3 regions of the Nocardioides sp. QY071 genome follow, and region 3 is predicted to be linked to each of the others. Evidence: riboswitches for the same ligand, from Rfam matches in the RefSeq annotation. Region 3 holds a riboswitch; each other region holds the start of a gene.
The links. A riboswitch is a leader RNA that binds a small molecule or an ion and turns the genes downstream of it on or off. The one in region 3 is predicted to bind glycine.

Region 1 (6,396 bases), 590 kb from region 3:
ACCGCCGCCGACGTCGACCGGGCCGTCGGCGCGGCCCGCCGTGCGAGTGCCGGCTGGGGGCGGCGAACGCCGAAGGACCGCGCCGACACGCTCCTCGCGATCGCCGCGGTGGTCGACGAGCACGCCGCCGAGCTGGCCGAGCTGGAGTCCCGCAACACGGGCAAGCCGCCGGGCCTGGCATCCGATGACGTCGCCGGCACCGCCGACACCTTCCGGTTCATGGCCGGCGCGGTCCGCGCGCAGGTCGCGCTCGCTGCGGGGGAGTACGTCGAAGGCAGCACCTCGACGATCGTGCGCGAACCGGTCGGCGTGGTCGGCGCGATCACGCCGTGGAACTACCCGCTGCTGATGGCCGCGTGGAAGCTCGGGCCGATCCTCGCCGCCGGCAACACCTGCGTGCTCAAGCCTTCCGAGCAGACCCCGCTCAGCACCCTGCGCCTGGCCGAGCTCGTCGCCGACGTCCTGCCGTCCGGTGTCCTCAACGTCGTCACCGGCGACGGCGCGGTCGTCGGCGCCGCGATCGCCACCCACCCCGGCATCGACCTGGTCTCGGTCACCGGCAGCGTCTCCAGCGGTCGAGCCGTCGCCGCTGCCGCGGCTGCCACCCTCAAGCGGGTCCACCTCGAGCTCGGCGGCAAGGCACCGGTCCTCGTGCTCGCCGACGCCGACCTCGACGCGGTGGCCGAGGGCATCGTGTTCGCCGGCTTCGGCAACACCGGCCAGGACTGCGGCGCGGCCTGCCGGGTGATCGTCGACGCCGCCGTCCACGACGACCTCGTCGCCCGCCTCGTGAAGCGGGTCGAGGCGATGGTCGTCGGCGCCCCGACCGAGGGCGAGGACGTCGAGATGGGACCGCTCGTCTCCCGCGAGCACCACGCCCGCGTCGTCGCCGCCCTCGAGCGGGCCTACGCCGACGGCGCCCGCGCCGCGGTCGGGGGCAAGGTCCCCGACCGGCCCGGCTTCTTCGTCGAGCCCACCGTCCTGGTCGACATCCCCTCCGGTGCCGCCTGCACGACCGAGGAGATCTTCGGCCCGGTCGTCACCGTCGAGGCCTTCACCGAGGTGGACGCCGCGATCGAGGCCGCCAACGCGACGCCGTACGGGCTCTCGGCCTCGGTGTGGACCGAGAGTGCCCGGCACGCGGCGTCCCTGCCCGGTCGCCTCGACTTCGGGACGGTCTGGGTCAACGACCACCTCGCCTTCGCCACGGAGATGCCGTGGGGCGGCTTCAAGTCATCCGGCTACGGCCGCGACCTGTCGGCGTACGCGCTCGACGACTACTCACGCACCAAGCACGTCATGGTCAAGCACCACGCGTGACCCTCAGCAGCGAAGGAACACCGCCATGTCGCAGGAAAGCACGCTCGTCGAAGGCTTGACGATCCAACCGGTGCCGGAGTCTCAGCGCACCGGCAAGGTCCAGCACCTGTTCTCCTTCTGGTTCACCGTCCAGATCATCCCGCTGGCCGTCGTCACCGGCCTCCTGGGGCCGACCATCTTCGGCCTCGACGTCGGCTCGACGATCCTCGCGATCGTCAGCGGCAGCCTCGTCGGCGCCGTGTTCATGGCCCTGCACTCAGCGCAGGGGTCCAAGCTCGGCGTACCGCAGATGATCCAGGCCCGGGCACAGTTCGGCATGTACGGATCGGTGCCGATCACCGTGATCGTGGTGCTGATCTACGTCGGCTGGATCGTGTCGCTGATGGTGCTCGCGCAGCAGACGCTGGGCGCGGTGCTCACCGGGCTGGGCCACACCGCCGGCCTGCTGCTCAGCACCGCACTGACCCTGACAGCCGTCGTGGTCGGCTACCAGCTCATCCTCCGCTTCAACCGGGTGATGGTGTGGCTCTCGGGCCTGGCCCTCGTGCTCACCCTCGTCTACACCGGCATGGAGGCGGCGGACGGCGGCGCCAGCATCACCGGCGCCGGCGGCTCGTTCACCTGGGCCGGCTTCCTCGGGATGGCCTCGGTGGTCGGCGTGTGGCAGCTGTCCTACGCGCCGTACGTCTCCGACTACTCGCGCTACCTGCCCTCGAGCACCAGCACCCGTGCGGCTTTCTGGTACACCTACGCCGGCACCGTGCTCGGCGTCATCGGGGCGATGACCGTCGGTGCCTTCCTGGTCGCCGGGCTCGGCGCGGACGGCGTGCTGGCCGACCTCGACAACATCATGCCGAAGCCTGTGTTCGTCTTCGTGATGCTGGCGTTCTTCCTCGGAGCGATCGACGCCGGCGTGATCAACATGTACGGCTCCTCGCTGTGCGTGCTGACCTGCATCCAGACCTTCAAGCTGAACTGGGCGCCGCGCGCCTCGGCCCGCCACATCGTCGCCGCCGTGCTCGCGCTCGCCGTGTTCGTCGCCTCGACGACCGTCTCCGACGACTTCATGGCCGACTACACCAACTTCATCCTGGTCCTCGCCTACCTGCTGGTGCCGTGGAGCATCATCAACCTGGTCGACTACTACCTGGTCCACAAGGGTCACTACGACCCGGAGTCGTTCAGCGACCCGCGCAGCGGCTACGGATCCTTCAACGTGCCCGCGCTCGTCAGCTACGTCCTCGGCTGCCTGGTGCAGATCCCGTTCATGTCGACGACCCTCTACGTCGGCGCGATCGCGAAGCAGACCGGCGCCGTCGACACCTCCTGGATCGTCGGGAGCATCGCGACCTTCCTCATCTACCTCGGTCTGCTCCGCGCGTGGCGCCGGCAGCCGTCACCCGCCCTCGCCCCGGAAACGGAGATGTCCGCATGAGCCACCGCGTCAGCACACACCAGCCGGTCGGTGCCCTGGAGGCGACGAAGGTCCCGCGGTACGCCGGTCTGGGCACCTTCGCGCGGATCCCGTTGATCGAGTCGGTGCCCGACTACGACATCGCGATCCTCGGCGTCCCGTTCGACGGCGGCACGTCGTACCGGCCGGGCGCGCGGTTCGGCCCGATGGGCATCCGGCAGGCCTCGCGCCACCTGCGGCCCCGCTTCCACGTCGAGCTGGACACCGCGCCCCTGGAGGAGATCCAGGTCGTCGATGCGGGCGACGTGCCGTGCACGCCGTACGACATCGAGGAGGCCATGCAGCAGATCGAGGACATGGCCCGCGACGTCCACGGCCGGGCCGGTCGCCGGATCGTCACCCTCGGCGGCGACCACACCGTGGCCCTGCCGATGCTGCGTGCCGCGCACCGCCAGCACGGGCCGATCGCGCTGGTGCACTTCGACGCGCACCTCGACACCTGGGACACCTACTTCAAGGCGCCGATCACCCACGGCACGGTGTTCCGCCGCGCGTTCGAGGAGGGCCTGCTCGCCGAGGACAAGTCGATCCACGTCGGCATCCGCGGCCCGATCTACGACCGGATGGACCTCGTCGACGACGCGTCCTTCGGGTTCCGGATCATCCGCGCCGGCGACCTCGACTTCCTCGGCATCGACGGTGCCGCCGACGCGATCCGCCATCGGGTGGGCGACGCTCCCGTCTACGTGTCGATCGACATCGACGTGCTCGACCCGGCGTTCGCGCCCGGCACCGGCACCCCGGAGATGGGCGGCCTCAACAGCCGCGAGCTGCTGCACGTGCTGCGCAAGCTGGACGGGCTGAACATCATCGGCGCCGACGTCGTCGAGACGGCTCCCGACTACGACCACGCGGAGATCACCTGCGTCGCTGCCGCGACCGTCGCCTTCGACCTGGTCACGCTCATGAGCAAGACGCCCTCTTCCGTCGTGCCCTGAGGCGTGCCATCCTGACGCCGTCACAACTGAAGACCCGCCGTTCGTAGCCGAAGCAGGAGAGACCTCGCCGTGAGCGGGGCGCCGTAGGAGCAACTCTCCCCGAGAAACTCTCAGGCACCGTCACTGCTCGTGCGAGGCGACTCTGGAAAGACAGGACCCGTGTGTCCTGCGCCCAAGGTGCAAGCCGCTGCGGCGGTGAAGCTCTCAGGCACCGATGACAGAGCGGGGAGGCCCACCACCACGACGGGAGCCTCCGCATGACCACGAACGACGCCTTCGGCCAGCACCTCGCCGACTACGACCCCGACGTCCACGCGGCGATCAGCGCCGAGCTCGCCCGCCAGCAGGGCACGCTCGAGCTGATCGCCTCGGAGAACTTCGCCCCGGTCGCCGTGATGGAGGCACAGGGGTCGGTCCTCACCAACAAGTACGCCGAGGGCTACCCGGGCCGCCGCTACTACGGTGGGTGCGAGCACGTCGACGTGATCGAGCAGCTCGCGATCGACCGGGTGAAGGAGCTGTTCGGCGCCGAGGCCGCCAACGTGCAGCCCCACTCCGGCGCCCAGGCCAACGCCGCCGCGATGTTCGCCCTGCTCGACCCGGGCGACACGATCCTCGGGCTCGACCTCGCCCACGGCGGCCACCTGACCCACGGGATGCGGATCAACTTCTCCGGCAAGCTCTACGACGTGGTCGCCTACCACGTCGACGCCGAGGACTTCCGCGTCGACATGGCCGAGGTCGAGCGGCTCGCGCTGGAGCACGAGCCGAAGCTGATCGTGGCCGGGTGGTCGGCGTATCCGCGGCAGCTGGACTTCGCCGAGTTCCGCCGCATCGCCGACCTCGTCGGTGCGTACCTGATGGTCGACATGGCCCACTTCGCCGGCCTGGTCGCCACCGGACTGCACCCGAGCCCGGTGCCGTACGCCGACGTCGTCACCACGACCACCCACAAGACCCTCGGCGGCCCGCGCGGTGGCGTGATCCTGTCGAAGGAGTCGCTGGCCAAGAAGATCAACTCGGCCGTCTTCCCCGGCCAGCAGGGCGGCCCGCTCGAGCACGTCGTCGCCGCCAAGGCGGTGGCGTTCAAGATGGCGGCCTCCCCGGCCTTCCGGGAGCGCCAGGAGCGGACGCTGGAGGGCGCCCGCCTGCTCGCTGCGCGCCTCACCGAGCCCGACGTGGTGGACGCCGGCGTGTCGGTCCTGACCGGCGGCACCGAGGTGCACCTGGTCCTGGTCGACCTGCGCTCGTCCGCACTGGACGGACAGCAGGCCGAGGACCGCCTTCACTCCATCGGCCTCACCGTCAACCGCAACGCCGTCCCCTTCGACCCCCGCCCGCCGATGGTCACCTCCGGCCTGCGCATCGGCACGCCGGCGCTGGCGACGCGCGGGTTCGGCGCGGAGGCCTTCGCCGAGGTCGCCGACGTCATCGCCGAGGCGCTCAAGCCGTCGTACGACGAGTCGGTCGCCGACAAGCTGCGGGACCGGGTCGCGGCGCTCGCCGCGGCGTACCCGCTCTATCCGGGGCTCGGCTGAGACACGACCCGACCGTCCTCGACCTGCCAGCGCTGGTCGAGCCGGACGTTGTCGAGCAGCCGGCGGTCGTGCGAGACCAGGAGCAGCGCGCCGTCGTACGAGTCGAGGGCCTGCTCGAGCTGCTCGATCGCCGGCAGGTCGAGGTGGTTGGTGGGCTCGTCGAGGACCAGGAGGTTGACGCCGCGGGCCTGGAGCAGCGCCATGGCGGCGCGGGTGCGCTCGCCGGGGGAGAGGCGGCCGACGAGGCTGGTGACCTGGTCGGCCTTGAGGCCGAACTTCGCCAGCAGGGTGCGTACGTCGGCCGGTGCCATGTCAGGCATGGCCGCCTCGAACGCCACGCCGAGGGGGAGGTCGTCGTCGAGGCCGGTGCGGGCCTGGTCGATCTCACCGACGGCGACCGACGCGCCGAGGCCGGCGCGGCCGGCGTCAGGGGCGAGCCGGCCGAGGAGGAGGCGGAGCAGGGTGGTCTTGCCGGCGCCGTTGGGCCCGGTGATGCCGATCCGGTCGCCGGCACTGACCTGGAGCGAGGCGGGGCCGAAGGTGAACCCACCCATCCGCGCCACCGCCTCGGAGAGGGTGGCGACCACCGAGCTGGACCGCGGTGCGGCGGCGATCGAGAAGCGCAGCTCCCACTCCTTGCGGGGCTCCTCGACCTCCTCCAGGCGTGCGATCCGCGACTCCATCTGACGGACCTTCTGGGCCTGCTTCTCTGACGACTCCGACTGCGCCCGGCGCCGGATCTTGTCGTTGTCGGGAGACTTCCGCATCGCGTTGCGCACGCCCTGCGAGCTCCACTCCCGCTGGACCCGGGCACGGCTGACCAGGTCGGCCTTCTTCTCGGCGAACTCCTCGTAGGCCTCCCGCGCGTGGCGCCGCGCGACGGCCCGCTCCTCGAGGAAGGCGTCGTACCCGCCGTCGTACACCGCCACCTGGTGCTGCGCGATGTCGAGCTCGACGACCCGCGTCACGACCCGTGACAGGAACTCCCGGTCGTGCGACACGAGCACGACGCCCGCCCGCAGCCCGCGCACGAAGGTCTCCAGTCGCTCCAGACCGCCGAGGTCGAGGTCGTTGGTCGGCTCGTCGAGCAGCACGAGGTCGAACCGGCTGAGCATCAGCACCGCCA
Region 2 (6,396 bases), 510 kb from region 3:
CGACCAGGACCAGGCGACCGTAGACCCCGGCCCGCAGCAGCCGCTCGCACTCCGCGGTCTCCATCTCCATGAGCACCGACCGGTCGGTCATCGCCTGCTCCCTCCACGTCGTCCGGTTGACGCCACGAGCCTCTCGCCCCCGCACCCGCACGCACAGGGCCGATGCACCCGCCGTGACGGGACCAAGGACCCGGCATGATGACCCGGTGACCGACGCACCCCTGGACGCGCCCGCCGACGCTCCGGCGCAGGGCCTCACCGAGCTGCTCGCCCGCCGCTTCCTCACCACCGACGAGGCCCGGACCGAGAAGGTCGCCCGCTGGCACGCCCGCGGTCGTCGTACCGCTCGTGAGAACATCGCCGACCTCGTCGACGCCGGCTCGTTCGTGGAGTACGGCCGCTTCATCACCGCGGCCCAGGAGCAGCGCCGGCCGCTGGCCGAGCTCGTCGTCGAGGCCCCCGCCGACGGCATCATCGGCGGTACGGCGACCATCGGCGGCCGGCCCGCCGCGGTGCTGTCCTACGACTACCTGGTCATGGCCGGCACCCAGGGCATGCGCGGTCACCGCAAGTCGGACCGGTTGATCGAGCTGATCGGCCGGATGGGCCTGCCGACGGTCTTCTTCACCGAGGGTGGCGGCGGCCGGCCCGGCGACGTCGACCTGCCGATCGTGTCCGCGCTCGACGTCGGCTCCTTCGCGCTGTGGGGCGAGCTGGAGGGCGTCGTGCCGCGGATCGCGGTCGTGTCCGGGCGTTGCTTCGCCGGCAACGCGGTCCTCGCCGGGTGCGCCGACCTGCGGGTCGCGACACCGGACGCGAACCTCGGCATGGCCGGGCCGGCGATGATCGCGGGCGGCGGGCTGGGGCACTACGCCGCCGAGGAGATCGGACCGGTCGGGGAGCAGGCCGCCAACGGGGTGATCGACGTCGTGGTCGACGACGAGGAGGACGCGGTGGCCGTCGTACGACGACTGCTGGCCTACCTCGACGGCCCGTCCGGCTCCGGCGAGGCCGACGACCCGGCCGCGCTGCGCACCATGCTGCCGGCCAACGACCGGGAGGCGTTCGACGTGCGCCCGGTCGTGGAGGCCCTGGCCGACGTCGGCAGCGTCACCTGGCTGCGCGAGGCGTGGGCACCCGAGCTGGTGACCGCGTTCGCGCGGGTCGAGGGCATCCCGCTCGGCGTCGTCGCCAACCAGTCCACCCACCTCGCCGGCGCGCTGACCGCCGACGCGTCGGCCAAGGCCGCCGACTTCCTGGCCCTGTGCGAGCGCTGGGGACTGCCGGTGGTCTCGCTGGTCGACACCCCCGGGTTCATGGTCGGCCCGGAGGCCGAGCGGACCGGCCTGGTGCGGCACGCATCGCGGATGGTCACCGCCGGAGCCCGGCTCACCGTGCCGCTGGTCGGCGTGGTGCTGCGCCGCGGCTACGGCCTGGGCGCGCAGGCGATGCTCGGCGGCAGCACCCACCGGCCGCTGCTCACCGTGGCCTGGCCCGACGCCCACCTCGGGCCGATGGGGCTGGAGGGCGCCGTACGCCTGGCGATGGCGCGCGAGCTCGCCGCGCTGCCCGAGGACGAGCGCGAGGCGACGGTCGCCCGGCACACCGCCGAGCTGCGCACCCACGCCAGCGCCCTCAACGCCGCACGGGTCTTCGAGATCGACGACGTGATCGACCCCGCCGAGACCCGCACCGTCGTCGCGGCGACGCTCAGGGCCGCGGCCGGGTGAGCGGGGCGCGGCGCGGTCAGTGCACGAGGTCGCGCCAGTTCACCGGCACCCGGCCCCGCGGCCCGGGGGCGGCCTGGTCCTCGGGGTGGCTGGTGGGGGCGGCGAGCTCGGGGCCGGCGTAGTAGTCCTCGCTGGCGTAGTCCCAGAACCAGTCCTCCCCCGGCTCGTACGACTGCACGATCGGGTGCCCGCTGTCGCGGAAGTGCGCGGAGGCGTGCTGGGCGGGCGAGCTGTCGCAGCACCCGACGTGCCCGCAGGCGGCGCACCGCCGCAGGTGGACCCACCAGCCCTCGGCAGCGGTGCACTCGGCACAGCCCGGTCCGCTCGGCGGGACGTCGGTCGCGATCGCGGGGGTCTCCTCGGCCATGCCCCCGAGCCTAGGAAGGCAGGTCAGGGGATGTACAGGGTCGCCCGGATCGGGTTGTGGTCGGAGGCCATGGGGGTGGCGTACCGCCCGCCCGACAGCACCGCGATGTTGTCCCAGTTCGGCACGGTGATGCCGGGTGAGACGAAGATCCGGTCGACGTGGGTCGGCCAGGTCGACGAACGCGGCGGGTCGGTCTTGAAGGCGTGCGCGGAGTTGAGGTGCGGGTAGGTCAGGTGGGCGGCGATGTCGCTGGCGTCGGCGAAGCCGGCGGCCTCCATGACCACGCGCGGCGTGTCGGTCTGGCCGCGTCGGTCGAGCCCTCGGTGGGAGTTGAAGTCGCCGAGCACGACCGTGGGCCGGCCGGGGAAGGCCGAGGTGACCCGGTTGAGGACGTAGGCCGTCTCCTGCTGGCGGACGCCGTCGGCCTTCCCGTCGCGCAGGTGGATCGCGGCCACCGCGACCTGCTTGCCGCTCGCCCGGTGCGAGAGGAGCGCCTGGCAGAACCCGTGGTCGCGGTCGCCGAACCTCTTGAAGCGGCTGCCCTTGCTGTTGTGCTTGGCGTCGACCACGTCGTACACGCTGGTGCGCACGTAGAGGGTCTGGCTGTAGAGCCTGCGCTTCTTGCTCTTCTGGGTCAGGCAGGCCAGCGTGTAGCCGCGCTTGGCCATGGCCTTTCCGATCCAGCGCTTCTTCTTGCCGTACTTGTGGGCGACGTGGCCCTCGACGAACACCATGATGTCGGCGTTCATCCGGTCGATGTCGGCGACGACCTGCCTCTGCCGCTTCTTCCACTTCCAGCCGCTGTTGCACTTCGACTTCGAGCCACAGCGCAGGTTGAAGGTGGCGGCGGTGGTGGGCGTCGCGGTCGGTACGACGGCCCTCGAGGCCGGCGGGGTGACCTTGCAGCTGCGCTCGCCGCCGTTCTTGTCGAGCGTCACCGCGTAGCAGTAGGTGGTCCCGGGCACGAGTCCCTGGACGTCGGCGTGGGTGGCGCTGGCCGGCACCCTCATCTGGACTGCATCACCGGGGTACACGTCCGGCCCGGCGGTGGACACCAGGACCTCGTAGCTGCCCGGACCGGCGAAGTCCCAGTCGAGACTCACGGTGACGGTGCCGCGTGTCACCACCTGGGCGGACACCCATGGGGCACCGGGGTGGGCCGCGGCGCTCGCCGGCGACAGGGCGGACAGCACGCCGAGCGCGACGGCGAGGACGGTCATCAACGACAGCAGGCGACGCATGTCTCCACCTTCGGCCAAAGGGACACCACATGCACGTTCGTACCCCAAAAAGGTGATGACATGACCGATCGGTCGTGCTCCGATGACTCACCAGGGTGAGGGCTCGTAGTCCTTCACGAAGCATCCGTACAGGTCCTCGCCCGCCTCGCCGCGCACGATCGGGTCGTAGACGCGCGCGGCGCCGTCGACGAGATCGAGCGGCGCGTGCCAGCCCTCGGCGGCGATCCGCAGCTTCTCGTGGTGCGGTCGCTCGTCGGTGATCCAGCCGGTGTCGACGGCCGTCATCAGGATCTTGTCGGTCTCGAACATCTCGCCCGACGAGGTGCGGGTCATCATGTTGAGCGCGGCCTTGGCCATGTTGGTGTGGGGGTGACCGGCGCCCTTGTAGCGGCGGGAGAACTGTCCCTCCATCGCCGAGACGTTGACGATGTACGCGCGACGGGCACCGTTCTGCACGGCGGCGCGCAGCGCCGGGCGCAGCCGGGAGTTGATGAGGAAGGGCGCGATCGAGTTGCAGAACTGCACCTCGAGCAGCTCCAGCGGGTCGACCTCGTCGAGCACCTGGGTCCAGGAGTTGTTGTCCTGGATGTCGGGGATCAGGCCACCGGCGTCGATCGCGGTGCCGGCCAGGTGCTGCTCGAGCGAGGCACCGCCCGCCTTGAGCGCGAGCGCGGTCATCGAGGCGGCATTGTGGGCGGCGAGCGCCGCCTCGGCGGACTCCCCCTCGTGGTGGGCGACCGCGTGGTCCGCGAGGGCACCGGCGATCGCCGCCGGGTGCGCCTCGGAGATCCGGTCGAACGCCACCATCTCGGGCAGCTCCTCGATCCCGAGCGACTCGGCCGTCGGCAGCGGCGCCAGCTCGCCCTCGGTGAGGTGCGTGTAGGCGCCCGGCAGCCGTCGTACGGTCTGGCAGGCGTTGTTGATGATGATGTCGAGCGGGCCGTCGGCGGCGACGTCGTCGGTGAGCGCGATGACCTGGGTGGGGTCGCGCAGGTCGATGCCGACGACCTTGAGCCGGTGCAGCCAGTCGACGGAGTCCTCCATCGCGGCGAACCGGCGTACGGCGTCCTTCGGGAACCGGGTCGTGATCGTCGTGTGCGCACCGTCGCGGAGCAGGCGCAGCGCGATGTACATGCCGATCTTGGCGCGGCCGCCGGTCAGCAGCGCGCGCTTGCCGGTGAGATCGGTGCGCTGGTCCCGCTTGGCGTGGCTCATCGCCGCGCAACGCGGACACAGCCAGTGGTAGAACGCGTCGACGAGGGTGAAGTCCTCCTTGCAGATGTAGCAGCCGCGCGCGGTGAGCAGCTCACCGGCGAAGGCGCCCTGCGCGGTGGAGACCAGCGGGATGCCGGCGGTCTCGTCGTCGATCCGCATCCGCGAGCCGGTCGCGGTCCTCTCGATGATGTCCTGGTCGTGCCGCTGCCGCTCCATGCGGATCTCGGCCCGCCGCTGCTTCTTGATCAGCTTGTACATGTACGACGCGGCGCGCTTCATCGTGCGCACGTCGTCGTGCTCGGGGTCGAGGAGCGGGACCTGACGGAGGACCTTGAGGGTGATCGCGAGCTCGTCCGGGTCGATCCGGGTCAGCTGCTCGTCGGAGTCGGGGCGAGGCACCGCCCGATGGTACGGGGACCCGCTGCCGGATGCCGTATGCTCGCCCTGCGCCATGATGCGCGTCACAACTCAACATCGCGCCGTTCGAACCCCGGCGGGAGAGCCCCGGTCCCACGAGGACGGGCGCCGAAGGAGCAAATCTCCCCAAGAATCTCTCAGGCCCCCTGACCGCCGGGACGAGGCGAACTCTGGAAAGACGGACCGGATCCACCGGTCCGCACCCACGGTGCAAGCCGCCCGGCCGGGCGGTGAAGCTCTCAGGTAGCGATGACAGAGCGGGGAGGCAACCCAGCCACGAGCGCGGCACACCGCTGCGCTCTTCACGAGGAAGCCTCCCGATGAGCACACCTTCAGCGACCCCGCGGCTCACGCCGCTGCACGACGTCCATGCCGCTCTCGGCGCGTCGTTCACCGACTTCGCCGGCTGGCAGATGCCGGTGCGCTACGGCTCGGAGACCGCCGAGCACCGCGCGGTGCGGACGACGGCCGGGCTGTTCGACCTGACCCACATGGGCGAGATCGAGCTGGTCGGTCCCGGTGCCGGCGCCGCGCTCGACCACGCCCTGGTCGGCCGCCCGTCCGCGATCGGCGTCGGCCGCGCGCGCTACTCGATGATCTGCGCCGAGGACGGCGGGATCATCGACGACCTCGTCGTCTACCGCCTCGCCGAGGAGCACTACCTCGTCGTCGCGAACGCCAGCAACGTCGCCGTCGTGGCGCCCGAGCTGGTCGCCCGTGCCGAGGGGTACGACGTCAGCGTCACCGACACGTCGGCCGACTGGGCACTGCTGGCGGTCCAGGGCCCCGCTTCGGCGCAGATCCTCACCGGCCTCACCGAGCTCGACGTCCCGTCGCTGAGGTACTACGCCATCGATGCCGGCACGGTCGCCGGCGTCGACGTGCTGCTCGCCCGCACCGGCTACACCGGCGAGGACGGCTTCGAGGTCTACTGCCGCCCCGCCGACGCGGCTGCCGTCTGGGACGCGCTGAGCAGGGCCGGTGAGTCACACGGCCTGGTCCCCGCGGGCCTCGCCTGCCGCGACACCCTGCGCCTGGAGGCCGGGATGCCGCTCTACGGCCACGAGCTGGACCGCGCCACCACGCCCTTCGAGGCCAACCTCGGCCGGGTCGTCGTACTCGACAAGCCCGAGGGCTTCGTCGGCCAGGCGGCGCTCGCCCGGCGCAAGGAGGAGGGCCCGCAGCGGGTCCTCGTCGGCCTGGTCTCCACCGGTCGCCGCTCGCCGCGCGCGGGCTACCCGGTCCTCGACCCGGCCACGGGCGCCGAGGTCGGCGTCGTCACGAGCGGCTCGCCCTCCCCCACGCTGGAGAAGCCGATCGCGATGGCCTACGTCCCGCCGGCGCTCGCCGCCCCGGGCACCCGGCTCCAGGTGTCGCTGCGCGGCACCCTCGAGGACGCCGACGTCGTCGAGCTCCCCTTCTACAA
Region 3 (6,396 bases):
GTGCCGTCCCAGCGCAGCACGGTCGGGGCGTGGCCCCAGTGCCAGGTGCCGAGCAGCTCGCGAACCGCGGTGGGGACCGGCACCGTGGTGGGCGTCCACTCCTCGGGCAGCGGCGGCTCCTGATCGAGCACGAGGTGCACCAGCTCGCTGGTCGCGGCACCGAGGCCGTAGGCGCCGTTGGTGAGCACGATCGCGCCCACGCCCGATGCGCTGTCGATCATCGCGCCGCAGCAGAACCCCGGCATGGAACCGGCATGACCCACCAGCTTGCGACCGCGCGAGCGGGCGATCTCGATCCCCAGTCCCCACGACTGGCCGGACCGGTCGTCGGGGTCGCCGTGCTGGGGTGTCGCCATCGCACGCAACGTCGCGGCGTCGAGCACCGAGCGGTCCGGGTCGACCAGGGCGGTCAGCCAGGTGGCGAGGTCGCCGACCGTGCTCCACAGCTGGCCGGCCGGCGCCATCGCTCCGGTGTCGGGAAGCCGGTCCGGGATCGCCTCGCCCGTGAGGGCGTCGACGGCGAAGCCCTCGGCGGCGGGCTCGACCCACTGGTACGTCGTGCGCGACATGGCGAGCGGGCCGAGGATCTCGGCTTGGAGGGCCTCCCACCACGACACGCCCCAGACCCGGTCGACGACCGCTCCCAGTAGGCCGTAGCCGAGGTTGGAGTAGTGCATCTGCGCGCCGGGCTCGAGCGTGGTGCCCGCCCCCTGGTGGGCCGCCGCGAGCGCCACCAGGTCACCACCGTCGCTCCGCTCCCACCAGGAGCCGTGGGGCTCGGCGGTGATCCCGCTGGAGTGGGTGAGCAGCGAGCGGAGCGTGGCCTCGCCGAAGGGGCCCTCGGGCCAGAACCTCCCGACCCGGTCGTCGAGCGCGAGCTGACCGCGCTGACGGGCCAGCAGGATCAACGCGGCGGTCATGGTCTTGGTGACCGAGCCGATCTTGTACTGGGTGTCGCTGTCCGGGCGGGCGTCGCTGTCGCGGCGCACGTGCCGCCCCCGCCCCGCGGACCAGACCAGCTCGCCGTCGCGGACGACACCGGCCGCCACCGACGGCAACCGCCCCTCCGCCTGGGCCGTGGCGACCTGGCGGAGGGCGGCTGCTGCGGTGGTGTCGAGGAGCGCGCTCACGCGTCCGACTCGGCGTAGGCCTCCAGCGGCGGGCACGCGCAGACCAGGTTGCGGTCGCCGTAGGCCTGGTCGATGCGGGCGACCGGCGGCCAGTACTTGTCGGGCGAGATGCCGGCCGGGAAGACCGCGACCTCCCGCGAATAGGCGCGGTCCCAGTCGCCGACGAGCGTGCGGGCGGTGTGGGGCGCGTGATGCAGCGGCGAGTCGTCGACCGACCACTCCCCCGAGCCGACCTTGTCGATCTCGCCCTTGATCGCGATCATCGCGTCGCAGAACCGGTCCAGCTCGGCGAGGTCCTCGGACTCGGTCGGCTCCACCATGAGGGTTCCGGCGACCGGGAACGACATGGTCGGCGCGTGGAAGCCGTAGTCGATGAGCCGCTTGGCGACGTCGTCGACGGACACGCCGGTCTCGGCGGTGATCGGGCGCAGGTCGAGGATGCACTCGTGGGCGACCAGGCCGGACTCGCCGCGGTAGAGCACCGGGAAGTGCTCGCCGAGGCGGGCCGCGACGTAGTTGGCCGAGAGCACCGCGACGGCGGTGGCACGGGTCAGACCCTCGCCGCCCATCATCCGGATGTAGGCCCACGAGATCGGCAGGATGCCGGCCGAGCCGAACGGCGCCGCGCTGATCGCGCCGGTGCCCTCGCGCCGGGCGGCGTCGGGGTGCAGTGGGTGGGTGGGCAGGTACGGCGCCAGGTGGGCGCGCACCGCGACCGGGCCGACGCCCGGGCCACCGCCGCCGTGCGGGATGCAGAACGTCTTGTGCAGGTTGAGGTGCGAGACGTCGCCGCCGAACTTGCCGGGCGCGGCGTAGCCGAGCAGGGCATTGAAGTTCGCGCCGTCGATGTAGACCTGACCGCCGTGCTCGTGCACCAGGTCGCACAGCTCGGTGATGGTCTCCTCGTAGACGCCGTGCGTCGAGGGGTAGGTCACCATGATCGCGGCGAGGGTCTCGGAGTGCTGCTCGCACTTGGCGCGCAGGTCGGCGAGGTCGACGGTGCCGTCGTCGTTGGCCTTGACCACGACCACCTTCATGCCGGCCATCACCGCCGAGGCCGGGTTGGTGCCGTGGGCGGAGGACGGGATCAGGCAGACGTCGCGCTGGCCCTGGCCGTTGGCCCGGTGGTAGTTGCGGATCGCCAGCATGCCGGCGTACTCGCCCTGGGCACCCGCGTTCGGCTGGATCGAGACCCGGTCGTAGCCGGTGACCTCGGCGAGCCAGCCCTCGAGCTGGTCGATCAGCCGGCGGTAGCCGTCGGCGTCGGCGGCGGGTACGAACGGGTGCAGGTTGGCGAAGCCGGCCAGAGAGATGGGCTCCATCTCGGTGGTCGCGTTGAGCTTCATCGTGCACGAGCCGAGCGGGATCATGCCGCGGTCGAGCGCATAGTCCCGGTTCGAGAGCCGCGCGAGGTAGCGCAGCATCGAGGTCTCGTTGTGGTGGGTGTTGAACACCGGGTGGCTGAGGAACTCGGTGGTGCGCTCGAGCTCCTCGGGCAGGCCGGCGTCGCCCTCGGCCGACACCTCGGTGACGCCGAAGGCGTCGAGGACGGCGACCAGCGTGGCCTCGCGGGCGGTCTCGCCGAACGAGATGCCGACGGTGTCGGCGTCGACCAGGCGCAGGTGGACCGACGCCTCACGGGCTGCGGACACGACGGCCTCGGCGCGGCCGGGGACCCGGACGTTGAGGGTGTCGAAGAAGGTCTCGTTGACGACCTCGATGCCGGCCGCCTGGAGAGAGGCGGCAGCGCGACGGGCCAGGCCGTGGATGTCGCCGGCGATCGCCCGCAGCCCGTCCGGGCCGTGGTAGACGGCGTACATGCCGGCCGTGACGGCGAGCAGCACCTGGGCGGTGCAGATGTTGGAGGTCGCCTTGTCGCGGCGGATGTGCTGCTCGCGGGTCTGCAGCGCGAGGCGGTACGCCAGGTGCCCCTCGGCGTCGACGGAGACGCCGACGAGACGGCCGGGCAGCTGGCGCTCGAGGCCCTCGCGCACGGCCATGAAGCCGGCGTGCGGACCGCCGTAGAACAGCGGGACGCCGAAGCGCTGGGCCGAGCCGACGACGACGTCGGCACCGAGCGCGCCCGGCGCCTCGAGCAGGGTCAGCGCGAGCAGGTCGGCGGCGACGACGGCCAGGCCGCCGTGCTCGTGGACCGCGTCGATGACGGGCTTGAGGTCGGGCACACGACCCGACGCGCCGGGGTACTGGACGAGCACGCCGGAGACGGGGCCCTCGGGCAGCCCGTCGGTCAGGTCGGCGACGAGGATCTCGATGCCGAGGCCCTCGCATCGGGTGGCGACGACGTCGATCGTCTGCGGCAGCGCGTCGGCGTCGATGACGAACGGACCGGCCGCCTTGCGGTTGGCGCGGTGGGCCAGGGCGACCGCCTCGGCCGCGGCCGTGCCCTCGTCCAGCAGCGACGAGCCGGCGGTGTGGAGGCCGGCCAGGTCGGCGACCATCGTCTGGAAGTTGATCAGCGCCTCGAGACGGCCCTGCGAGATCTCCGGCTGGTACGGCGTGTAGGCGGTGTACCAGCTCGGGTCCTCGAGCACGTTGCGCCGGATGACGGCCGGGGTGACCGTGGCGTGGTAGCCGAGGCCGATCATCGACTCGCCCGGGACGTTGGCCCCGGCGAGGGCGCGGAGCTCGGCGGCGGCCGTCTCCTCGTCGACTCCGGCCGGCAGGCCGAGCGGGTCGGTGGCGCGGATGGACTTCGGGACGGCGGCGTCCATCAGGGCGTCGAGCGAGGTGTGGCCGAGACGGTCGAGCATGGTCTCGACCTGGGCCTCGTCCGGGCCGATGTGACGGTTGACGAAGGGTGCGCTCATGAGCAGGCGTGCTCCTCGGGTCGGGTCGATGAGATGAATCGAGCCCTCCCCCTCTGTCGGCGCGTCACTGCGCCTTCAGAGTTGCCTGCTCCACACGGTCCTGGCGCCTGAGAGGTTCCGGGGAGGGATTGCCCCTTCGGCGCAGGCACGGGGCCTGACTCTCCCGTGCAGCATCAACAGCAGGTACAGCCTACAGGTCTGCGACCTGTTCAGCCGACGTTGCGCGCCGCGCGGCGAGCGGCCAGCTCGTCGCCGGCGACCGGAGCCGACTGCTCCGACTCGTTGGCGTGCTCGCTCGGGAGCTCGGCCAGCGTGCCCTCGATCTCGCGCCACACGCCGCCGATCGCGATGCCGAAGACGCCCTGGCCACCCTGCAGCAGGTCGATGACCTCGTCGTTGCTGGTGCACTCGTAGACCGATGCGCCGTCGCTCATCAAGGTGACCTGGGTGAGATCGTCGGTACCGCGCTCGCGCAGGTGGCTGACCGCGGTGCGGATGTTCTGCAGCGAGATGCCGGCGTCGAGGAGTCGCTTGATGATCTTGAGGATCAAGATGTCGCGGAAGCTGTAGAGACGCTGCGAGCCGGAGCCCTTGGCGCCGCGCACGCTGGGCTCGATCAGGCCGGTGCGGGCCCAGTAGTCGAGCTGGCGGTAGGTGATGCCGGCGGCGTTGCACGCGGTCGGGCCGCGGTAGCCGAGGTCGCTGGGCAGCGGCGAGACATCGTCGGTGAACAGGAGCCCCTGTTCCTGCGCGGCAGCAGTCGCCGCGGTCACGTCCTGACCGACCTTCTCGGGCTGCTGCTCGTTCACGGAACCTCCAGGTCGCGGCGCTTCAGGCAAGGGGGATTGCACTGCTGTCATTTCGACTCCCTCACGGTACGACCGCGGTGTCGGGCCGGTCAAAGACATGGCTGGGCGTGTCGCCGAAAACCCTCAACCTCAGCCTGAGGCTGACAGCCGCCTCAGCCCTCGGCGCCGAAGTCCTCGGGCGAGACGTGGTCGAGGAACTCGCGGAAGGCCTCGACCTCGTCCTCCTCCTCGGCGGGGGCCGCGAGCCCGGCCTCGGCGAGGACCTCTTCGGAGCAGAAGATCGTCGTACCGGTGCGCAGCGCGAGCGCGATCGAGTCGGAGGGACGCGCGCTGACCTCCACGCCGGAGGCGAAGACCAAGGTCGCGTAGAAGACGCCCTCGCGCACGTCGGTGATCCGCACCTCGCTCAGCTCGTTGCCGGTCGCGGTGAGCACGTCGCGCATCAGGTCATGGGTCAGCGGCCGTGGCGGGACGACCCCCTGCTGGGCGAAGGCGATCGCGGTGGCCTCGACGGCACCGATCCAGATCGGCAGGTAGCGCTCGCCGGTGACCTCTCGGAGCAGGACGATCGGCTGGTTGGAGGGCATCTCCACCCGGACACCCATCACGTCGACCTCGCGCATGCCTCCAGCCTACTGCGTCGGCCCGAGCCGTCCGGGAGGGCTCAGATGCGGCGCAGTCCGGCCTTGACCAGGGTCGCGTGGAGGCGCACCGAGAGAGCGGCGATCTCGCTGACCGCCTCCTCCGCGCGCGCGCTCGCACCGGCGTCGCGGCCCTTGCGGGGCGTCACGACCTGCTGGATGAGGCCGACCTCCCGGTCGGCCGCGGTGCGGAAGGCGCGCAGGTGGCGCGGCTCGATGCCGTAGTCGGCGAGCTCGTGCGCGGTCTGCGCGATCACCAGCGCGTCGGTGTCGTAGTGGCCGGTCGGCGAGGGGCTGATCAGCGCGAACGACTCGAGCTGTCCGAGGAGGTCCTCGTCGATCTCGGCCACCTTGATCAGCTCCTTGCGCGAGAGCCGCAACCGGTCGGTACGGCGGAACGACTCGGGCGCCGGCAGCCCGTCGGCGCCGAGAGCGACGGTCGGCACCGTGGGCACGACCGGCTCGGGCTCGGGTGGCGTCAGGCCCCGGTCGAGCGCGTCGAGGTGCTCGCCGATCACCTTGAGCGGCAGGTAGTGGTCGCGCTGCATCCGCAGGATGTAGCGCAGCCGCTCGATGTCGGCCTCGGAGAACTTCCGGTAGCCGGCCGGCGTGCGCTCCGGCTTCACCAGCCCCTCGGACTCGAGGAATCGGATCTTGGGGATGCTGATGTCCTCGAAGTCGGCGCGCAGCCGGTCGAGGACCTGGCCGATGTTGAGCCGTGGCTCCCGCTCCCCCCGAGCGACGGCAGCAGTCATCCTGCGACCGCCCTCAGACGCTCTCGTGGCCCGCGAAGAAGACCAGGCGGTACTTGCCGACCTGGACCTCGTCGCTGTCCTTGAGCTGGACCTTCTCGATCCGGTCGCGGTTGACGTAGGTGCCGTTGAGGCTGCCGGCGTCCTCCACGGTGAACGTGTCTCCGTCACGACGGAACACGGCGTGGCGACGCGAGACGGTGACGTCGTCGAGGAAGATCCCGCTCTCCGGGTGC

Region 1: linked by a shared signal. The riboswitch ahead of glyA (serine hydroxymethyltransferase) and the one ahead of gcvP (aminomethyl-transferring glycine dehydrogenase) in region 3 are both predicted to bind glycine.
Region 2: linked by a shared signal. The riboswitch ahead of gcvT (glycine cleavage system aminomethyltransferase GcvT) and the one ahead of gcvP (aminomethyl-transferring glycine dehydrogenase) in region 3 are both predicted to bind glycine.

Annotation. Positions count from the first base shown of each region.
Region 1 is NZ_CP124681.1:2,086,813-2,093,208, forward strand. Features, by position in the region: gene QI633_RS10045 (aldehyde dehydrogenase family protein) at 1-1,320, shown strand, start outside; gene QI633_RS10050 (cytosine permease) at 1,391-2,755, shown strand; gene speB (agmatinase) at 2,752-3,732, shown strand; glycine riboswitch at 3,776-3,868, shown strand; gene glyA (serine hydroxymethyltransferase) at 3,990-5,270, shown strand; gene QI633_RS10065 (ABC-F family ATP-binding cassette domain-containing protein) at 5,252-6,396, opposite strand, start outside.
Region 2 is NZ_CP124681.1:2,158,520-2,164,915, reverse strand. Features, by position in the region: gene QI633_RS10380 (pyridoxamine 5'-phosphate oxidase family protein) at 1-91, opposite strand, end outside; gene QI633_RS10375 (carboxyl transferase domain-containing protein) at 207-1,730, shown strand; gene QI633_RS10370 (UBP-type zinc finger domain-containing protein) at 1,747-2,097, opposite strand; gene QI633_RS10365 (endonuclease/exonuclease/phosphatase family protein) at 2,121-3,338, opposite strand; gene QI633_RS10360 (SDR family NAD(P)-dependent oxidoreductase) at 3,426-4,952, opposite strand; glycine riboswitch at 5,038-5,133, shown strand; gene gcvT (glycine cleavage system aminomethyltransferase GcvT) at 5,291-6,396, shown strand, end outside.
Region 3 is NZ_CP124681.1:2,673,462-2,679,857, reverse strand. Features, by position in the region: gene QI633_RS12850 (serine hydrolase domain-containing protein) at 1-1,130, opposite strand, end outside; gene gcvP (aminomethyl-transferring glycine dehydrogenase) at 1,127-3,958, opposite strand; glycine riboswitch at 4,044-4,134, opposite strand; gene QI633_RS12840 (MerR family transcriptional regulator) at 4,168-4,731, opposite strand; gene QI633_RS12835 (bifunctional nuclease family protein) at 4,920-5,390, opposite strand; gene QI633_RS12830 (MerR family transcriptional regulator) at 5,432-6,163, opposite strand; gene QI633_RS12825 (FHA domain-containing protein) at 6,177-6,396, opposite strand, start outside.